4 regions of the Bradyrhizobium sp. WCU1 genome follow, and region 1 is predicted to be linked to each of the others. Evidence: predicted binding sites of a transcription regulator. Region 1 holds the regulator's gene; each other region holds the start of a gene.
The links. Region 1 encodes PhoB, which activates phosphate uptake and scavenging genes when phosphate is short. Its sites were predicted from a motif close to TGTCATNNANCTGTCAT; they were not measured.
Positions count from the first base shown of each region.

Region 2: the regulator PhoB is predicted to act here: its motif matches at 2,287-2,303, upstream of ACTUWL_RS21855 (esterase-like activity of phytase family protein).
Region 3: the regulator PhoB is predicted to act here: its motif matches at 2,688-2,704, upstream of phnF (phosphonate metabolism transcriptional regulator PhnF).
Region 4: the regulator PhoB is predicted to act here: its motif matches at 3,859-3,875, upstream of ACTUWL_RS30155 (STN domain-containing protein).

Region 1 is NZ_CM130280.1:4,253,813-4,259,096, forward strand. Features, by position in the region: gene pstB (phosphate ABC transporter ATP-binding protein PstB) at 1-150, shown strand, start outside; gene phoU (phosphate signaling complex protein PhoU) at 254-973, shown strand; gene phoB (phosphate regulon transcriptional regulator PhoB) at 1,034-1,744, shown strand; gene ACTUWL_RS19730 (GcrA family cell cycle regulator) at 1,873-2,385, opposite strand; gene ACTUWL_RS19735 (aspartate aminotransferase family protein) at 2,882-4,087, shown strand; gene argF (ornithine carbamoyltransferase) at 4,087-5,013, shown strand; gene ACTUWL_RS19745 (Hsp33 family molecular chaperone) at 5,203-5,284, shown strand, end outside.
Region 2 is NZ_CM130280.1:4,724,346-4,729,629, forward strand. Features, by position in the region: gene ACTUWL_RS21845 (mucoidy inhibitor MuiA family protein) at 1-110, shown strand, start outside; gene ACTUWL_RS21850 (hypothetical protein) at 159-602, opposite strand; gene ACTUWL_RS21855 (esterase-like activity of phytase family protein) at 887-2,239, opposite strand; gene ACTUWL_RS21860 (heme ABC transporter ATP-binding protein) at 2,348-3,151, opposite strand; gene ACTUWL_RS21865 (FecCD family ABC transporter permease) at 3,148-4,248, opposite strand; gene ACTUWL_RS21870 (heme/hemin ABC transporter substrate-binding protein) at 4,245-5,195, opposite strand; gene hemP (hemin uptake protein HemP) at 5,204-5,284, opposite strand, start outside.
Region 3 is NZ_CM130280.1:1,641,253-1,646,536, forward strand. Features, by position in the region: gene ACTUWL_RS07375 (alpha-D-ribose 1-methylphosphonate 5-phosphate C-P-lyase PhnJ) at 1-441, opposite strand, end outside; gene ACTUWL_RS07380 (carbon-phosphorus lyase complex subunit PhnI) at 438-1,541, opposite strand; gene phnH (phosphonate C-P lyase system protein PhnH) at 1,545-2,153, opposite strand; gene phnG (phosphonate C-P lyase system protein PhnG) at 2,158-2,628, opposite strand; gene phnF (phosphonate metabolism transcriptional regulator PhnF) at 2,733-3,458, shown strand; gene phnE (phosphonate ABC transporter, permease protein PhnE) at 3,511-4,359, opposite strand; gene phnE (phosphonate ABC transporter, permease protein PhnE) at 4,356-5,240, opposite strand.
Region 4 is NZ_CM130280.1:6,440,493-6,445,776, forward strand. Features, by position in the region: gene ACTUWL_RS30130 (hypothetical protein) at 1-464, shown strand, start outside; gene ACTUWL_RS30135 (hypothetical protein) at 545-979, shown strand; gene rlmB (23S rRNA (guanosine(2251)-2'-O)-methyltransferase RlmB) at 1,306-2,133, opposite strand; tRNA gene ACTUWL_RS30145 (tRNA-Tyr) at 2,328-2,413, shown strand; gene ACTUWL_RS30150 (acyltransferase family protein) at 2,731-3,756, shown strand; gene ACTUWL_RS30155 (STN domain-containing protein) at 3,908-4,606, shown strand; gene ACTUWL_RS30160 (RNA polymerase sigma factor) at 4,616-5,167, shown strand; gene ACTUWL_RS30165 (FecR family protein) at 5,242-5,284, shown strand, end outside.

The DNA of each region.
Region 1 (5,284 bases):
ACCCACAACATGCAGCAGGCGGCGCGCGTCTCCGACAAGACCGCCTTCATGTATCTCGGCGAACTGATCGAGTTTGACGACACCAACAAGATCTTCACCTCACCGAGTGATCGACGCACCCAGGACTACATCACCGGCCGGTTCGGTTAGAGCATGATCCGGAAAAGTGGCAACCGGTTTTCCGATCGGATCATGCTGAAATATGGACACGAGATCATGGTCCCCAAGGGATCATGATCGAGGGAGACAAGCGATGGCTTCTGAACATACCGCCAAGGCATTCGACAGCGACCTGCAGGAGTTGACCCGCCTGGTCGCCGAGATGGGCGGCCTCGTCGAGCGGATGATCACCGAGTCGGTCGACGCGCTGATCCGCCGCGACGTCGCGCTCGGCAAGCGCGTGGTCGCCGCCGACATCGAGATCGACAATCTGCAGCGCGTCATCGAAGAGCGCGCGGTGCTGACGATCGCGCGCCGCCAGCCGATGGCGATCGACCTGCGCGAGATCGTCAGCGCGATGCGCGTGGCCACCGATCTCGAGCGGATCGGCGACCTTGCCAAGAACATGGGCAAGCGTGTCGCGGCGCTGGAAAGCGACTTCCAGCCGCTGAAGCTGATCCGCGGCCTCGAGCACATGACCGACCTCGTGCTGTCGCAGGTCAAGTCTGTGCTCGACGCCTATGCCGCGCACGACCTGCCGGCGGCGATGAACGTCTGGAAGGGCGACGAGGAGGTCGACGCGATCTGCACCTCGCTGTTCCGCGAGCTGCTCACCTACATGATGGAGGATCCGCGCAACATCTCATTCTGTATCCATCTGATGTTCTGCGCCAAGAACATCGAGCGGATCGGCGATCACGCCACCAATATCGCCGAGACGGTGTTCTACATGATCGAAGGCCAGCAGATCACCGACAAGCGCCCGAAGGGCGACATGACCAACTTTGCCACCACGGTGCCGGGTAACACGTAGTCGACGGCGTTTCGGTTTGCGTCAGGGCAACGGATCACCACAGAGAAAGAACTTAGACCGATGAGCGCACGCATTCTGGTAGTCGAAGACGAGGAAGCGCTGACGACACTGTTGCGCTACAACCTCGATGCCGAAGGCTACGATGTCGAAACGGTGGGGCGCGGCGACGATGCCGACACCCGGCTGAAGGAGCGCGTTCCCGACCTCGTGGTGCTGGACTGGATGCTGCCGGGCCTGTCCGGCATCGAGCTGTGCCGACGGTTGCGGGCGCGGCCCGAGACCAAGCAGCTTCCGATCATCATGCTGACCGCGCGCGGCGAGGAGAGCGAGCGGGTGCGCGGGCTGGCCACCGGCGCCGACGATTACATCGTCAAGCCGTTCTCGGTGCCGGAATTGCTGGCACGGGTGAAGGGCCTGTTGCGCCGCGCGAGCCCGGAGCGGCTTGCGACCGTGCTGACCTATGGTGACATCGAGCTCGACCGCGAGAAGCGCCGCGTGGCGCGTTCGGGGCGCCCGATCGATCTCGGGCCGACCGAATATCGCCTGCTTGAATTCTTCCTCGAGCATCCCGGCCGCGTATTCAGCCGCGAGCAGCTGCTCGACAGCGTCTGGGGCCGCGACATCTACATCGATGAGCGCACCGTCGACGTGCATATCGGCCGCCTGCGCAAGCTGCTCAATCCGGGCCGCGAGCAGGATCCGATCCGCACCGTGCGCGGCGCCGGCTATGCGCTCGACGACCGCTTCGCGAAAGCCGAGCCGCAGCCGTAACGGCTTGGTCGCGATCACAGGCCACAACACGGCGTCGTCCTGTTGGCTCCATGACGAGCTGCGCACCACAAAAAAATCCCCGCTTTCGCGGGGATTTGTTTTGAAGTCTTCCGTCGTTTCCCGAGTGCTTACTTGATCTGTGGCTTCGCCGATGGCCGGCGGCGATCGGCGGCGGGCTGGTAGGCGACGCGCGAGTGATGTGCGCAATAGGGCAGGCCGGCGAGCGCCTTGCCGCCGCAGAAGAAGAATTCCGGGCTCGAGGGATCGCCGACCGGCCAATGGCAGGTCGCCTCGTTGAGCTCGAGCAGCGACAGCCGCTGGCTCATCGGCACCACGTTGTCGAAGGAGATCGGATCGGGCTCCATCTCGACCTCGAAGGCGTGTGCGAGCGCGGTGTTGCCGCGCGAAACCGGGCGCGCCACCCGCATCATGTGCTGGGCGGGACGGGCCTTGCGCTGCCGCGGCGCGGCGGTCGAGGGGGCCTTGGCGCGGCCGGAGAGGCCGAGCCGATGCACTTTGCCGATCACGGCGTTTCGCGTCACATTGCCAAGTTCCGCTGCGATCTGGCTGGCCGAAAGGCCAGACTCCCAGAGCTTCTTCAGCTGCTCGACGCGATCGTCGGACCAGGTCAATACCGTCATCGCATTCTTCCTTTCGCATGGCGCCGGCCAGTCATTGGAGCGGCGCTGCGAGCCAAATCTGGACAAATATCCCTGCGGCCAGAATCCCTTAGCCCTCGCCGGACACGATGTTGCGCCCGAACGTTTACGTGAGACACGAAGGCTACTTAGAGGGTCCAGTACTGCCGCACGAGATGTCGTACCCGACAGGCCAAACGCTACAATATGGCGTGACTCTGGCGCAAGAGTCCGCGGTCGTGCGTCCACATGTTCCCACAAAGTTAAGCATTGCTATGAGGCTTTTCCACTGCACCGGAATGCTCCGGATTGCGCTGGTTTGGCATTGCAGGACGGCCGGCAAAGGGCGGCTCCTGGCGATTGACACCGACCGGCCGCAGCATAGAATGACCCCACGTGCCGCCCGCAAAGGCGGCCGTTTTGTTTTCCGAAGCTGGCCGTTGCTGCGCTGGCGTCAATGCGCGCGGCAATTGTCGGCCCCAAACCGGCAGTGAACGCCATGACCAACAGCGCCCCGTCGCATCTGCTCCCCGTCTTCGCCAGGGTCGATCTCGGCTTCGAGCGCGGTGAGGGCGCCTGGCTGATCGCAACCAACGGCGACCGCTATCTCGATTTCACCTCGGGCGTCGCGGTGAACGCGCTCGGGCACGCGCATCCGCATCTGGTCAAGGCGCTGCAGGAACAGGCGACCAAGCTGTGGCACATGTCGAACCTGTTCAAGAGCCCCGACGGCGAGGTGCTCGCCGCGCGGCTGTGCGAGCAGAGCTTTGCCGACTTCGTATTCTTCTGCAATTCCGGCGCTGAGGCGATGGAGGGCGTGATCAAGCTGGTCCGCCATCATCACTTCTCCAAGGGCCATGGCGAGCGCTACCGCATCATCACCTTCGAGGGCGCGTTCCATGGCCGCACGCTGGGCACGCTGGCCGCGACCGGCTCGGCGAAATATCTCGAGGGCTTCGGTCCGCCGATGGACGGCTTCGACCAGGTGCCGCATGGCGACATCGAGGCGGTGAAGAAGGCGATCGGTCCGCACACCGCCGGCATCCTGATCGAACCGGTGCAGGGCGAGGGCGGCGTGCGCGGCGCGCCGCAGGCGTTCTTCAAGGCATTGCGCGCGCTGTGCGACGAGCACGGCCTGTTGCTCGCCTTCGACGAGGTGCAGACCGGCATGGGCCGCACCGGCGAGCTGTTCGCTTACAAGCGCACCGGCGTGACGCCCGATGTGATGTCGCTGGCCAAGGCGCTCGGCGGTGGATTCCCGATCGGCGCGGTGCTGGCGACCGCGCAGGCCGCGGCCGGCATGGCGCCGGGCTCGCATGGCTCGACCTTCGGCGGCAATCCGCTCGCGGTTGCCGCCGCCAATGCCGTGCTCGACGTCGTGCTCAAGCCCGGCTTCTTCGAGCACGTGCAGAAGATGTCGCTGTTGCTCAAGCAGAAGCTCGCCTCCGTGGTGGACCGCTATCCCGGCGTGCTGTCGGAGGTGCGCGGCGAGGGCTTGCTGATAGGCGTCAAGGCCGTGGTGCCGTCCGGCGATCTGATCACCGCGCTGCGCAACGAGAAGCTGCTCACCGTCGGCGCCGGCGACAATGTGGTGCGGTTCCTCGCGCCCTTGATCGTGACCGAAGCCGAGATCGACCAGTCGATCGCCTCGCTCGAGCGCGCCTGCGCGACATTGTCGCCGGCGCAGCCGAGGAAGGCCGGATAATGAGCAAGCCGGTCCGTCATTTCCTCGACATCAACGAGCTGCCGCTCGGCGAGCTGCGCAACATGCTGTCGGCCGGCGCCGCCATGAAGGCGAAGCTGAAGGCGCATGAGAAGGGCAGGAAGCCGCTCGAAGGCAAGACGCTGGCGATGATCTTCGAGCGCCCGTCGACCCGCACCAGGGTGTCGTTCGACGTCGGCATGCGCCAGCTCGGCGGTGAATCCATCATGCTGACCGGCGCCGAGATGCAGCTCGGCCGCGGCGAGACCATCGCCGACACCGCGCGCGTGCTGTCGCGCTATGTCGATGCGATCATGATCCGCATCCTCAACCACGACGCGCTGCTCGAACTCGCCGCGCATGCCACCGTCCCCGTCATCAACGGCCTGACCCGGCGCTCGCATCCCTGCCAGGTGATGGCCGACCTCATGACCTATGAGGAAAATCGCGGCTCGATCGCGGGCAAGACCGTGGCGTGGACCGGCGACGACAACAACGTGCTGGCGTCCTGGGCGCACGCCGCCGAGCGGTTCAAGTTCCAGCTCAATATCGCGACGCCTCCGGAGCTGTCGCCGAAGAAGCCGATGCGCGACTGGATCAAGGCGACCGGCGCGCCTATCGTGCTCGGCACCGACCCGGAAGCCGCCGTGCGTGGCGCCGATTGCGTCGTCACCGACACCTGGGTGTCGATGGGCGACAAGGAGGGCGAGCGCCGCCACAACGTGCTGCAGCCCTATCAGGTCAATGCCAAGCTGATGTCGCTCGCCAAGCCGGACGCGCTGTTCATGCACTGCCTGCCCGCGCATCGCGGCGAGGAGGTCACCGACGAGGTGATCGACGGGCCGCAATCCGTGGTGTTCGACGAGGCGGAAAACCGCCTGCATGCGCAGAAGGGCATTCTGGCCTGGTGCTTTAACGAAGTCGCGTAAGCGCCGCTTCAACGCTGTCGTCCCGGCGAAAGCCGGGACCCATAAGCCGCGGCCCGTGGAAAGGGCACAAGGGGAGACGCCTTGTGTCGTAACAGAACTCTGTGGTTGGGTCCCGGCCTTCGCCGGGACGACGTTCCCTCGTTGAGTGAACCCCTTTATTTCACGGTCCGAGACCCCAGATAGAGCGCCATGGTTTCACAATCCCCCGACATCAAAATCACGACCGAGGCGCCGGTTCGCGCGCCGTCTTCGGTTCCTGTCGACGATGCCG
Region 2 (5,284 bases), 470 kb from region 1:
TGCTGGAATGGGCGTTCGAGGCCAAGCCCGGCGAGATCAAAGACATCAATTTCGCCTGGCGGATGCGCTGGCCGAAGGACAAGGGCGTCGTGATGGTGCCGGCGGGCTGACCTGCGTCGGCCGCCGCTGATTGCCGCCGATGCGTGCGAGAGCGCCGGTTAGAAGCCGGCGCTCTCCTCGAGCCATTGCTGATCGTTCCAGCGCGCGCGACGGTCGAGGGCATGTGCGCGAACATCGTCCATGAAGCGCACCTTGCTGGCGAGTGCTGCGAGGAAAGCTACGATCGCCGCGATCCACGGCCACAGATACATCAGCAGCGAGGCGGGTATCTGGTTGGCGAATCCCGCTTGCAGCGCCCCCGTTGCGAAATAGGCCAGTACGGCCCAAGCAAGGGCCAGCATCGTGGCCACGACCTGATAGGTGTTCTGATGAAGCCGCACCAACCATCGCATCAGGCACAAATAGGCAAGGTAAACGATCACGCCGAGCATCAAGGCGACGCATGGCGGGGGCAGGCCCCAGCTTTGGTCCCAGGCCAGGTATGCAATGAAGCCCGCGGCGATCAGCGCCTCAATGTACGTCAAAATGGATTTTTCGCCCATGATTTGCCCCGCAGCGATTCAGTATCGGCGAAGGCTATCATCATCTAGCGCGTTGCTAGAAGTGCAATTGTGAGACAACCTTCGGATTGGTTTGGTCTGACGGCTCGCGCGGCCACCGGCGCAGGAGGACCGGACCAGCCTTCGCATACGCACTGTCATGCCCCGCCTTGAGCGGGGCATCCAGTACGCCGCGGCCTATCAGTTGAACTCGAACGCCTCTGGAATACTGGGTCGCCCGGGCGAGCCGGGCGACGACAGGCGTGTATGCGGCGAGTGTGACCGCCTCACTTCGCCTTCAGGAAGTCGCCGACCTCGAGCAGCACGAACTCGTCGTCATCGGCCTTGTTCGGATCGCGGCTCGAGGAGAACGGCAGGTTGTTGTCGTTGCCGACGATGATGTGGGTGTCGTCGACCCGATCGACGTTCTCGATGGTGAAGAACGGGAAAGTGTAGACGCCGTCGTTGAGCGGCTTGCGGGCCTTCTTGTTCGGATCGCGGATCTTCATCAGGTCGATATAGGCGACCTTGCGCACCGGCTTGCCGATATTGGCATCCGACAGCTCGATCTTGTAGACGCGCTTGAACCTGGCGAGATCGGGGAAGCAGTTCTCGCCGCGCTGGCCTTGCGGGCAGGCCTTGTCGGCGGTGCCTTCGCCATTGTCGCGCTCGATCACGAGGCCCTGGGTCGGGTCGATCATGTTGAAGTCGCCGATCGCATTGCCGTTCTGCTCGAACACATATTGCCAGTAGCGCCCGGTGAACTTCTCCGCCGCGACGTCGAATTCGAGGATGCGCGAGGCTTCCTTGCCGTCGACCTTCTCCCAATCCTTCTTGTCGGCATCCCACAGCGGTCCTTCGAGCAGGCCGTACAGGAACTTGCCGTCCTTGGAAGAGGCAAAGCCCTCAAAACCCTTGGAGCGGCGCAGATTGACGTTGGTGTAGGTGGCGCCGGGCGCGCCGGGCGACTGCACCGCCCAGTGATCCGGCGAGCGCACCGGCTTGCCGTCGGCGACGGTCTCGAACACGGCGAGGATCTTGCCGGTCTTGTCGGCCTTGAGGATGTAGGGCCCGAACTCGTCGCCGATCCAGAACGTGTCGTTGATGATCTGGAAGCCCTCGGTGTCGAAGTCGGCGCCGGTGAGATAACGCTTGGCAGTGTCCTCATGCACGATGCGGAACGGCACCTTCTTGTCGGGATCGTGCAGGAACACGGTCTCCTGCCGCTCGATCTTGCCGCCGGCCCAGTCCATCTTGTAGCGGTTCAGATACAGCATCGAGTCCGCCGAGTTGTAGCGCGAGCCCATGCCGTTGTCGGTGATCACCCAGAACGTGCCGTCGGGCATTGCCTTGATGCCGGAATGGCCCTGCAGCGGCTGGCCCTTGAACGGCAGCGACACGCCGGTCGGCCGCTCGTAGGACTTGCCCATCACAGTGCCGATGGCGTCGACGCGCTTGCCGGTGGTGTATTTGCCCGAGGTCTTCAGATCGGCCGGCGCATCGGCGGGGGCGTCGATGAAGCTCTCGGCCGGCATCACGGCGTGACCCGCCAGCGTCGCCGGGAATTCGCCTTCGCCCTGCGCGAACGCCGGTGCGGCGAGCAGGATCGAGGCGACGGAACAGAGCAGTGACAGGCGCATGGTTGATCTCCCAAAGGACAAACGATGCGGTGTTCTCCGGGGCGCCTGTTACAGCCCGCTGACAGTTTTGTGAATCGCCGATGTTGCGACGGGATAAGCCTTGCGGCCTTACGTCGCCTTGCTCGCCGGCCGCATGGTTTGCGGCAGCAGGAACGGCACGCCGCTTGCGGTGTGGTCGATCGCGGCGTCGATTTCGAAGATCTGCCGGAGCGTGTCGGTCCGCATGGCGGCGGCGCGGTCGCCGTCGACGGCAAGCCGCCCGCGATGCAGCAGCAGGATACGGTCGGCGAACCGCATCGCAAGGTTGAGGTCGTGCAGGATCGCGATCACGGCGGTGCCGCGCGCGGCGCGCCGCCGCGCGGTCTCGACCAGGTCGATCTGATGCCGCAGATCGAGGCTCGATGTCGGTTCGTCGAGCAGCAACAGCCCCGGCCCATGCAGCGCCTCGCCGCAGGCGAGTTGGACCAGCACGCGGGCGAAATGCGCACGCTGCTGCTCGCCCCCGGACAGCGTCGGCAATTGCCTGGAACGGAAATGCGCCAGCCCGACCTCGTCCAGCGCCGCCCTGACCAGGCCACGCGCCGCCGTGCGCGGGCTCTCGCCGGCGCCCATGCTGACGATTTCCTCGACCGTGAACGGGAAGGTGACGTTGACGTGCTGCGACAGCATCGCGCGGTGCTGCGCCAGCTCGCGCGGACCGTAGCCGTGCAGGTCGCGCTCTTTGAGCCTGGTCGTCCCGCGGGATGGCTTTAGATCGCCCGACAGCATCCGCAACAGGGTCGACTTGCCGGCGCCGTTGGGGCCGACGATCGCCACCATCTCGCCGGCGCCGATCCGGAGCGATATCGCGTCGACCAGGGTCGTACCGCCGACGGTCATGGACACTGACTGGGCCTCGAGCAGCGCCGTCATAGCGACACCAGCCCGCGCTGGCGCAGCAGCATGGCGAGGAAGAAGGGCGCGCCGATCGCCGCGGTCAGGATGCCGATCGGCATTTCCGCCGGCGCCACGATGGTGCGTGCCACCGTGTCGGCGCCGACCAGCAGGATGGCGCCGAGCAGCGCCGACGCCGGCAGCAGCAGGCGATGCGAGGGGCCGATCACCAGCCGCAAGAGATGCGGCACGACGATGCCGACGAAGCCGACCACGCCGCAGACCGAGACCGCGACGCCGGTCATCGCCGACACCAGCACGATCGAGATCCGCTTCAGCCGTTCGACGTCGACGCCGCTGTGGAATGCCTCGGCCTCGCCGAGCACCAGCACGTCGAGCCCGCGCGCGATCGAGAGGCAGGCGATCAGCGCAACGCCCAGCACTGGCGCCAGCGTCGTGAGCTTGCTCCAGGTCGCGCCGCTGAGCGAACCCAGCAGCCAGAAAGTGATATCGCGAAGCTGGCGGTCGTCGGCGACGAACACCAGAAGCCCGATGCCGGCATTGGCGATCGCGGCAATCGCGAGCCCGGCGAGCAGGAAGATCGCAATCGACGTGCGGCCGCCGCGGCTGGCGATGGCATAGAGCACGATGGTCGTGAGCAGCGAGCCGGCAAAGGCCGCGATCGGCAACAGCTGGTGCTGCAGGAAGCGCAGGCTCTCGCCGAGCTGGCTGTCGGTGAACACGATCGCGGCCGCGGCTGCAAACGCACCGCCGGAGGAGACGCCGACCAGCGCGGGGTCGGCGAGGGGGTTGCGGAACAGGCCCTGCATGATCGTGCCTGATACGGCAAGGAGCCCGCCGACCATCGCGGCTGCCGCGATGCGCGGGATCCGGATCGACCACACCACAAGCTGGTCGCGCGCGAGCAGCGGGTTGGCCGTGCCGTCCGCCCATAGCCCGAGCGCGGCCGGAAGCCGTGCCATCGGAATGCCGGCAGCCCCGACCGTCAGGGCGGCCAGCGCGGTCCCTGTGAGCACTGCAAGCAGGCAGAGCAAAGTGAGTGTCGCCGCAGGCCGCGGCGACATACCGGTGCGGCGTTGTTTCGCCCGCGCGCCGCGCCCGGCCAGCACGCTCATTGCCGGCAGTTCGCGGTCAGCGCCGCCGGCTTGAAGTTGCCGGCCTCCGGCGCCAGCGCCGGGTAGAGCTTGACCGAGAGATCGCGGGCTGCAGTCGCGGTGCGCGGTCCGAAACCGAGGAGATAGAGTCCTTCCATCGAGATGAAGGCCTTGTTGGCGGCGACCGGTGTCAGCGCGAAGGCCGGATGCGCGAACACCGCCTCCGAAGTCAGCGAATCCTTGCCGCGATCGATCGACAACACAACATCCGGCTTCGCCGCCACGATCGCCTCGTCATTGACGGGCTTGTAGCCATCGTAGCCGTCGATCGCGTTGACGCCCCCGGCGAGCTGGATGATCTCGTCGGCGGCGGTCTTGCGGCCCGCGGCCAGCGCCCGGCCGTTCAACATCGACATCACGAACATCACGCGCACCGGCTTCGTCACCTTGGCGCGCAGCGTGCGCAGTTGCGCGAGATCGTTTTCGACTGCGGTGGCCAGGCAGGCAGCACGTGGTTCAGCGCCCATGGCGTGACCGACCAGCCTGATCTTCTCGACCAGCCCGGCCTCCGAGAAGGTTTCCGGCACCAGCACCAGCGGCACCTTCGCCGCCTCCAGCACGTCCATGGTTTCCTTCGGCCCGGAGCCCTGCACCGCGAGCACCAGCGACGGATGCAGGCCGAGCACGCCCTCGGGCGACAGCTGGCGCATATAGCCGACATCGGGCTTTTCGCGCAGCGCTGCCGGTGGATAGAGGCTGGTGGCATCGACGCCGGCGATGCGATCCTCGAAGCCGAGCGCATAGAGGATCTCGGTGATCGCGCCGCCGATCGAGACGATCCGCGAGGGATCGTCGATCACGACGTCGCGGTCGCGTGCGTCATGCACGGTGATGCCCTCGGCGGTCGCCGTGCCGATCTGCAGCAGACAGGAGAGCGCGAGCAAAGCGAGCGTGCGGCAAATTGTCATCGGGGGCATCATTTCGTCAGGATCAGCTTGTTCTGCGAGGTCAGCCGCAAGCGGTAATGCTCTTCGCCATGCACGATGATGATCTCGCG
Region 3 (5,284 bases), 2.6 Mb from region 1:
GGCGAGCGCATGCATGCGCCGCGTCTCGGTTTCGCGCGGCTCGAGGAAACGCAGCGGCTCCGGGATCGGAACCTGATAGACCATCACCTGCCCCTCATGCAGCGTCGCCTCGGGAATCCGGTGCCGGGTCTGGATCACGGTCGCGTCGGCGGTCGAGGTCGTGGTCGCGACTCCAGCGGTCTTGCCGAAGAACTTGCGGATCGAGATCGCGTTGGTGGTGTCGTCCGAGCCCTGGTCGATCACCTTCAACACGTCGTCGGGGCCGAGGATCGCGGCCGTCACCTGCACGCCGCCGGTGCCCCAGCCATAGGGCATCGGCATCTCGCGGCTCGCAAACGGCACCTGATAACCGGGAATCGCGATCGCCTTCAGGATCGCACGGCGGATCATCCGCTTGGTCTGCTCGTCGAGATAGGCGAAATTATACGTCGGCGCGTTCATTCCGCGGCCTCCTGCAGTTCGACCGCCTGATTGGCCTCGGCGAATTCCTGCCGTAGTTTGCGCAGCAGGCCGAGTTCGGACTGGAAGTCGACGTAATGCGGCAGCTTGAGATGTTCGACGAAGCCGGTCGACTGGACGTTGTCGGAGTGCGACATCACGAATTCCTCGTCCTGTGCCGGCGCCACCGCCTCCTCGCCGAGCTCGCGCGCACGCAGCGCGCGATCGACCAGCGCCATCGACATGGTCTTGCGCTCGCTCTGCCCGAAGGCCAGCCCATAGCCACGCGTGAAGCACGGCGCCTCGGTGGTCGAACCCTTGAACTGGTTGACCATCTGGCACTCGGTCAGCTCGATCGAGCCGAGCGGCACGGCGAAGCCCGCATCCTCGGCAAAGAACTCGACCTCGACCTCGCCGAAGCGGATCTCGCCGGCAAAGGGATGGTTGCGGCCGTAGCCGCGCTGCGTCGAATAGCCGAGCGCAAGCAGGAAGCCTTCGTCGCCGCGCGCCAGGTTCTGCAGCCGCAGGTCGCGATCGGCCGGGAAGCTCAGCGGCTCGCGCGTGAGGTCGCCGACCGGCGCGTCGCCATCTGCCTGCGGCGACGCTTCGATCAAACCATCGCGACCGAGGATGTCGGTCACCCGCGGCGTCGCTGCCTGCGAAGCCTCCGCCGTCTCCGGCTGCTCCGGCACAAAGCCTTCCGCGAGCTGCGGATCGAGCAGACGATGGGTGTAGTCGAAGGTCGGCCCGAGGATCTGGCCGCCCGGGACGTCCTTGAAGGTCGAGGAGATGCGCCGCCGCACCTGCATCTCGCCGGTATTGACCGGCTCGGTGGCGCCGAAGCGCGGCAGCGTGGCGCGGAAGGCGCGGACCAGGAAGATCGCCTCGATCATGTCGCCGCGTGCCTGCTTGATCGCGAGCGCCGCAAGCTCGCGATCGTAGAGCGAACCTTCGGTCATCACGCGGTCGACGCCGAGCGCGAGTTGCTCGGAGATCTGCGCCAGCGTCACCTCGGGCACATCGCGATCGCCGCGCCGCTCATGCGCAAGCAACCGATGAGCGTTCTCGATGGCGCGCTCGCCTCCCTTGACCGCTACATACATCGCTCACACTCCGCTTGCGATCAGCCGCGTGGTGCGCGGGATCGCGACAATATTGTCGTCATGGACCAGCACGACATCGATGCCGCGCGGGAACAGGGCCTCGTTGATCGACAGCCGCTGGAACAAATCGCGCGGCTTGATCATCGCCTGCAGCACCGCGCTGCCGTCGATGCCGGGCCCCTTCAGCTCGAAGGCCGGCCCCTGCGTCAGGCTGTCGATCTGCAGGATCAGCGTGGTCGAGCGGTCCGGATATTCGCCGCTGCCGAACGCGAAGCACTCCAGTGCGGGCAGGTTCGCGGCATCTCCGATCAGCGCAAAGCTTGCGATCGAAGAATCCTCGACCACCGGCGCGCTGGCGTGAAACTTGAGCCAGCGGGCGACATCGGGCGTTGCGGACATCGCAGCGTCGAGCCAGATCGGCGTATCGTGATCGAACAGCGTCAGCGCGATCGCGGCCGCGCCGCGCATCAGACCGGCCGGCGTTCCGACGCTGGCGGCGACGCGCTGCACGCTGCCCGGGCGCGCCATCGCATCCATCACGGAGCGGAAGGTTGATTGCGCCGACAGCACCTTGTCGGCAAAGCCTGCGGGCATTTCGGCAATCGTCGTCATTGCATCATCCCTCACCGCGCACCATCGTGTAGAAATCGACCCGCGTCGCCGCGGTCTCGGCAGCCTTGCGGCTACGCTCGGCATTCATGGCGGCCCGCAGCGGCGCGATCACCTTGGCCTCCACCTCGCCGGACAACTCCGCCGACTGCACCATGGCGTCGCACAGCGCGATCATCCGTGCCTTCTCGGCATCGCGGCCGAGCGTGTAGCCGAAGCCGACCTCGCCGCTCGCAAGCCGCACCGCCGCGCGCGACACCGTCGCCTCGCCGAGATTGAACGGCGCGCCGTCGCCGCCGACCCGCCCGCGCATCATCACGAGGCCGTTCTCGGGCTCGCGCAGGTTCTCATGCCCGGGCAACGTGATCGCCGCCAGCCGGCCTGCGATGTCGCTAGCGGCGGAGTGCGCCAGCACCGACATCGCGGCCTTGCGCTGCGCCTGCTTGCTGTTTGGTCCGGTCGAATTGGTCGAACTCATGCGCAACCTTGCTTGCATCAAGTTGTCTATGATAATAGACAACTTGATAGCCGAGCGCCATGACTGTTTCGTGACAAACCGAAGATTTCTGGTATCACCGCGCGATGAGCATGCAGGAGAGTTCCGGCGTCGCCTTGTGGCGGCAGGTCGCCGACGGCATCGAGCGCGGCATCGCTGACGGCCGCTTTGCCGCCGGTGAAAAACTGCCGGGCGAGATGGAGATCGCCGAGACTTACCGGGTCAACCGCCACACCGTGCGGCGGGCGCTCGCCGCACTCGCGGAGCGCGGCCTGGTGCGCGCCGAGCGCGGCAGCGGCACCTATGTCGAAGCCCAGCGCCTCGCTTATCCGCTGCGCTCACGCACGCGGTTTTCGGAGATCGTCGGCGCCGAAGGTCACGAACCGCGCGGCCAGCTGATCGAGGCAAGCAGCGACCTCGCCAACCGCGAACTCGCGCGCGACCTCGGCCTGAAGACCGGCGCGCCGCTGATCCGGATCGAGGCCGTGCGCTTCGCGGATCGGACTCCGATCTGCGTCTCCACCACCTGGCTGTCGGCGGAGCGATTTCCCGATGCCGGCAGCGTGTTCGCCGATGTCCGCTCGATGACCAAGCTGCTGGCGCATTATGGCGTCCGCGATTACCGGCGCTCCTCGACAAGGATCACCGCGGCGATCGCCGACGCCACCGACGCGGCGCGGCTCGATCTGCCGCTGGGACGGCCCGTGCTCGTGGTCGATTCGACCGACGTCGATCTGACTGACCAGCCGCTGGTGACCAAGCGCTCGCGCTTCGCCGCCGAGCGCGTCGAGTTTCTGGTCGAGAACGGCTGACGTAGTGTGCTTCTGGCTCGCCCCGCTGTTGCGGGGAGAGGCAGAGGAGACGCTACACGACGGCGCGCTGGCCGATGATGGCAAAGCGCAGCTTGCTCGAGATGAAATCGATCGCGGCGACCGCGATCAGGATCATCAGGATCAGGAACGACACCTTCTGCCATTCCAGCACGCGGATCTGCTCGGCGAGCTGCAGGCCGATGCCGCCGGCGCCGACGATGCCGATGATGGTGGCAGAACGGGTGTTGGACTCGATGAAGTAGAGCACCTGCCCGGCGATCACAGGCAAGACCTGCGGCAGCAGGCCGAAGCGGATCTCGTGCAGCGCATTGCCGCCGGAGGCCCTGATACCCTCGACCTGCTTGCGATCCGCCGCCTCGATCGCCTCCGAGAACAGCTTTCCGAACGCGCCGAAGTCCGACACCATGATCGCCAGCACGCCGGCGAACGGGCCGAGGCCGACGACGTTGATCCAGACCAGCGCCCAGATCAGCGTATCGACGCCGCGGATCGAGTCGAGGAAGCGGCGCACCGGAAAGCGGATCAGGTTCGACGGGATGATGTTGCGCGCCGCGAGCAGGCTGACCGGCAGCGCCAGCAGCGCGGCAAGCGTGGTACCAAGCAGCGCGATCGACAGCGTCTCGCCGAGCGCCTGCATGTAGAGCGGGAACGACGAACCGGGATTCGGCGGGATCATCATCATGGTGATCCAGCCGAGCTGGCTCATCCCCGCGATCAGCCTGGTCGGCGAGAAGTCGAGATCGACCAGGCCGTAGACGAAGATCGCGAGCGCTGCCGCGATCATGGCCGGCATCGCCAGCCGCGCCGATGCGGGCCGCTCGAACACGCCGGGATATTTGGCCCGCAGCTCCGCAGCGTCCGGCTTCGGCATCTGGCTCATCGGCGGGTCTCCTTACCGAACAGCCGGCCGCGCAGCCAGCCGGTCGAGATGTCGATGATGAAGACGGTGACGATGATGGTGACGAGGATGGCGCTGACGTCGGAATAGTAGAACTTGCGGATCGCGACCACGAGCTCCTGCCCGATGCCGCCGGCGCCGACGAAGCCCATCACCGACGCTTCGCGGACGTTGATCTCGAACCGCAGCAGCGCATAGCTGGCGTAGCCCGCCGACACCTGCGGCAGGATGGCAAAGCGCATGCAGGACAGCCAGCTTGCGCCGGTGGAGCGGATGCCCTCTACCGGTTTCATGTCGGCGTTCTCGACGATCTCGGCGAACAGCTTGCCGAGAGCCCCGGTGGTGTGGATCGCAATCGCGAGCACACCGGCCATCGGGCCGAGGCCGAACGCGATCACGAAGATCAGCGCGAATACGATGCCCGGCACGGTGCGGGCGAATTCCAGCAGACGGCGGACGACGAAGCGCACCCACGGTCCGGGTGAGGTATTCTGGGCGGCGAAGAAATTCAGCGCGAAAGCGAGCACCGCGCCGGTCAGCGTGCCGACATAGCTGATCAGGATCGTCTCGCCGAGCATCCTCAGCCATTTATGCCAGCCCCAGAACCATTCGCCGGGATCGGTCCAGACCCGCGCGCCGGAATCGAGCGTGAGAATACGATCGAAATAGCTGACGAAGTTGCCGAAATAGGTGAACAGCGTGCGCAAATTCACTTCGGCGCCGAAGGCCGCGATGACCAGAACGATGCAAAACGCCGCGGTGGCCAGCGCGCCCTTCAGCCGCTTGCGCGCGACCGCCTTGCGGTAGGCGTCTTCCAGCACCGCCAATTGCTGGGCTGGAAGAATGGATACGGCAGTGGCCATCGTTCTGGTCGGTTTGGCTGGAGGTCAAATGCAACGGGCCGGGT
Region 4 (5,284 bases), 2.2 Mb from region 1:
CTCTTGCGCTGGCGATATTGGCTGCGATGACCTCGACGGCGCTGGCCGGCGGCGGCTTCGACATCGTCGTGCCCAACCGTCCCGGCGTGCCCATCATCATCAATGGCGTCGACGCCTCCTACGCGGTGGTCGAAAGCGCGATGGGGCTCGCGCGCAACGAGTCGATGGTGCCGACCATCTATGGCGGCCGCCCGATCGATCCGGTGCCGAATGTCGGCCACTATTATCCGAGCCTCGGCCACATGCCGGGTTACGGCCGCCTCGAGATCGAGCCGCCGGCCAACCGCCAACTGCCCAAGCCCGCCGAGAGCTATCATGAATCATGGTCGGCGCGATCGGCGCCGCTGCCGGCGCAATCCTCCGTGCCGGTCGATCCGCCGGCGGTGATCTACGCACCGCAATTCAACGGGCCGCAGCCGCTGCCGGGGCCGGTCCCGCGGCCACCGCGCCCCCGGGGCCCCTAAATCAAGAGCCCCGTGAACCGGGGTCCTTACATAGCCACCAAGAGCTACGCGACGAACAGAGAGACCTACAGGAGAGAGTAATGCGTCAAATGATCAAAGGACTGATTGCGGCGGTGGCCGTCATGGTGACCGCACCCGCAATGGCATGCGGCTTCAACCCTTGCGGCTATTCCGCGCCTGTCGTGAATTACGGCTGCGGCGGTTGCGGTGGCTACGGCTACGGTTATGGCGGTTACGGCGCGGTCGAACGCCTGCCCGACCCGGAGGCGGCCTATCCCGACACGGCGCAGCAGTACTACTACGTCAACCAGGGACCGACCTACACCGGCCCGGGCAACTGGGCGCCGCGTCCGTACTACCGCGAAGGCTATGGCCGTCCGTACTACGGATATCGCCACTATGGCTATCGCCATCACTATCGGCCGTACCGTCCGCACTACGGCTACCGCTATGGCTACGCGCATCGCGCGCCGGCCTATCACTATGGCCACCGCGTGCTGCGCCGCTACTACTGATCCGGCGATCTGTCGAAGACATCAGCGCCCGTTCGCATGACGCGAGCGGGCGCTGTTCGTTTGATCATTGAAGTCGGGTCGCTTCGGTAGCCGGCGCCGCATCAGCTGCAGATGCGCGCGGCCAAAATATCGAAAACAACCCCATGCAAAGGGGCCGGCGGCGATCGGCCTTCGACGGGGCGACTGTCGACGGGGCGACTTGACACGTCGGGCAAATCAGGGGTGGATTTCGAATATTCAGAAATTCGTGCGAGCGCCGTCTCACAAGCGCCCCGGACCGCAGGCTCCGCAGCCCATCAAGTGCCGCGGCCGATCCGGATATCAAGCTAACCCATCAGCCCAAGCCGGCTGGCGCCGATATAGAGCGCGAGCGCGGCGGCGTTCGACACGTTCAGGCTCTTGATCGCGCCGGGCATGTCGAGGCGGGCGACCACGCGGCAGGTCTCGCGCGTCAATTGCCGCAGGCCCTTGCCTTCGGCGCCGAGCACCAGCGCGAGCGGCTGTTGCAATTGAACCTTGCCGAGATCCTCGGTGCCCTCGCTGTCGAGCCCGACGGTCTGGAAGCCGTGCTCGTTCAGCTCGTTCAGCGCGCGCGCCAGGTTCTGCACCGTGACGACAGGCACCAGCTCGAGCGCGCCGGAGGCCGACTTCGCCAGCACGCCGGTTGCCTCCGGGCTGTGGCGGGCGGTGGTGACGATCGCCTTCACGGCGAATGCCGCCGCCGAGCGCAGGATGGCGCCGACATTGTGCGGGTCGGTGATCTGGTCGAGCACCAGCACGATGCCTTCCTGCGCCAGCGTGTCGATATCGGGCGAGGGCAGGGGATCGGCCTCCGCCAAGAGGCCCTGATGCACGGCATCGGGGGTGAGGCGGCGGTCGATATCGCCGGGCCGGACGATCTCCGGGGTGACGCGGGTCGCGATGTTCTCCTCGGCGAGGCGCTTGGCGGCGTTCTCGGTGAGGTAAAGCTTGCGGATCTGCCGGTCCGGGTTTGCGAGCGCGGCCGCCACCGTGTGCCAGCCATACAGAATCACCGGCCCGTCGGAACCGGATTCGCGGTCCCGCCGGCCTTGCGGGCGGCCGAATTTCGGCCCTTTTTGGAAGGGTTTACCGCCCTTGCCTCGGAAATTAGGTCTGCGGTCGCGGTCGCTCATGTGAGGCTTGTGTCACGGGTGTCGCAGAATGGCAATTTAACCGGCAAATTGCGCGCCCGCTTGGTTGACTTTGGGGACCGCCTTCCCCCATAAACGCGCCCGACCGCGCACCCGCTTCGGGTCGGCCGGTTATCAGCGTCATTTCGATGACCCGGTCCGCCGCCACTCGCGCGGCCGGTTCGACGCTGTTGGACGGGGGAGTGTCCCGAGTGGCAAAGGGAGCTGACTGTAAATCAGCCGCCTCATGGCTTCGCAGGTTCGAGTCCTGCCTCCCCCACCAGCCCGACATTGCAGCACCGCTGCGGTTGCGGTTTTTGATCCAGCTATCCAGCTCACGACCGATCTTGATTCGCCGCATCGGGTGTCTTCCTCGCGACCCGCACCGAGGCCGACGTCGAAGCGTGGCGCTGCCGGCAGGGATGAACCGAGGAGACCGGCTGCCGCTGCGGTTTAAGTGGGCAATCCAACCGCTCCAATTGTGTCTGCGCTCCCGGGAGTGGTAGCACTCGCCCTTGCGCGGGAAAAATCCCGCGAGGCGGGGGCGCGGGAATGCGGCAGGAGCTGCGGGCGTTGACCGGTCTGCGAGGGGCAGCCGCCATGGCCGTTGCTCTCGCGCATTTCAAGAATGCCTTTCCTGCCAATGCCGGCGCCGCATTCATGTGGCACAACGCCGTCGACCTGTTCTTCTGCCTCAGCGGATTCACGCTGTCCTATGTCTACAGCCGCGACACGTTCCGCTTCTCGGACTATCTGACGGCGCGCATTGCCCGCGTCTATCCGCTCTATCTGGTCTGCCTGATCTCTGCCGGCGCGCTCTATGTGTGGCCGCGCCTGATCGATCCAGTCACCTATCCCGCCAGCCGCGCTGCCTTGGACTTCGCGCTGCAGCTCGTCATGCTGAATGGATGGCCCGTGATCGGCACCGGCATGCACTGGGACGCGCCGGCCTGGTCGCTCTCGGCCGAGTGGTTTTGCTACGTTGCGCTGTTCCCGCTGCTGCTGTTCCGGAACGCGCCGCCCACGGCTGCCGCCAGGTTTCTCGGCATCGTGCTTTGCTCCGCCGTCGGCTATTGGCTGTTCGCTCGCTACTTTTTTGAAGGCAGCATCGGCAGCGTCCCGGAAAGCCAGGTGAGCTACTGGGTCCCGTTGGGGCGGGCAACCTGCGGATTCGTGTCGGGCTGGCTCGCCTTCGCAAGCTTCCAGCGCCGCGACGGGCTTCATGCCGCGTGCACGCGATTTTCCGGCGCGATCTGGTGCGGCGTCGCGCTCATTGTGCTGCTGGCCTATCGCGGGCCGACCAACCCGCAGATGCTGGTGTTCGTGTGGCCGTTCGTGGTGCTCGCTGGAACCGGCGAGGATTCGCTCAGTTCGCGGCTGCTTGGGTCGAAGCCGATGCACTTCCTCGGCGTCATCTCCTACTCGATCTATATGACGCATTTCATCATCCTGACCACGTTCATGACGACGTTCGGCCCGCTCGACACCTGGTCCCCGGCGATTTTCGGCCTGCTGGCCGGAACGACCGTCGCGGTGTCGATCGGCGCGCATGTCGTGCTCGAGGTGCCGGCGCGCGATGCGATCCGCGGCCTGCGGCGCTTGCGACGGGTTCAGGCGGGTACTTGAAAGGCCAATCAGCCGGCGCAAGGCGACAGAGGTCGCAGGCCTCGATCGGTCATCGCATGCGCGGATAGGTCTGCATGTCCGGGGCATTGCACATCCAAGGTGTGTCAATGAACTGTAACGAACGCTGACTAGAGTGACTGACACGTGACGATTGTATGAAGCTGGGATTCCGCCCATGTTCGCGGCTCTTCATCTGCCGCGACCCGCAGGCGTGGTGTTGTGGCGGACCGTGTTTGTCGGACTGAGCTTGTTTTTTCTTGCCGATAGCGCCGATGCTGCGCAGGACGAGCAGGTTCGTTTCGAGATTGCAGCCCAGCCGTTGGCCAGCGCGCTCGACGCCTACAGCGCCGCCACGGGGCTTGAGGTGTTTTACGACGGCGCACTCGTGGCCGGGCAGCGCTCTCGCGCCATTCACGGCGTGCTGGAACCAAAAGCGGCGTTGCGCGAACTTCTCGCAGGAAGCGGACTGACTGCGCGCAGCACCGGCATGCGCAGCTTCACGCTTGTCTCGTCGGCGTCGATCCGGGTCGCCGGCGCGACCGATCAATCATATTTCGCGACGCTCCAGAAGGAGGTCTCTCGTGCCCTGTGCGCCCACGCCGAGACCCGGCCGCGCGACGTCGATGTGCTGCTCAAGGTCTGGATTGCGGCGTCCGGCCTGATCGAGCGCGCCCAGCTGTTCGATATCTCGACGGGCACGCAGCGGAGCGTCGATGTTGTCGGCACGCTGCAAAGGTTGTCGCTCGGAGCGCCGCCGGCGGATATGCCGCAGCCGGTCACGATCGCGATTCTCGCGCAGGCGCCAGGCGAGCCGGTCGGGTGTGGCCGTGCCGCGAGCGGGCCGAGGTAACGGCCGCGCATGAACCACTCCAATCGCGATCTGCTGCGGCAACTCTTCGTTCTCGGTTACGATGACCTGCGCGCCAGGCTGACACGGCGGCTGGGCTCGGCCGAGCTTGCCAACGACGTGCTGCACGACACCTGGTTGCGGCTCGATCGTGCGGCTCCGCCGGGCGAGCTGCGCAGCCCGAGAAGCTATCTGATCCAGATGGCTTTCCATGCCGCGCTGTCGCACTGGAGGGGCGAGAAGCGCCTGGTGACCTTGTCGGACGCCAAGGCCGCGATCGGCCTCGTCGACGAAGCTCCCGATCCGGAACGTGCCGCGAACGCGAGGTCCGAAGTGGAGGCGCTGAGGCGGGCGCTGGCGGAATTGACGCCGCGCCGGCGCCAGATCTTGCTGTTGTCGCGGCTGGACGGCATCGTGCTGCGCGACATCGCCGCTCGTCTCGGGATCTCGCAGCGGCTGGTTGAGCTCGAGTTGAAACATGCGCTGGCGCATTGCGCGCTCCGGCTTGGGCGGGATGTCGTTCAAAGATTCGGTCCGAGGACGCGAAAAGACTCTGAGGATTGAGAGGCCATGGATCGACTGCGGGCCAGTCGCGGGGAAGCAACGGTACGATGAGGAGCACGGACCATCCGGCGGCATTGCTCGACGCGCTCGACCGCGAGGCACAGGACTGGTTGCTTC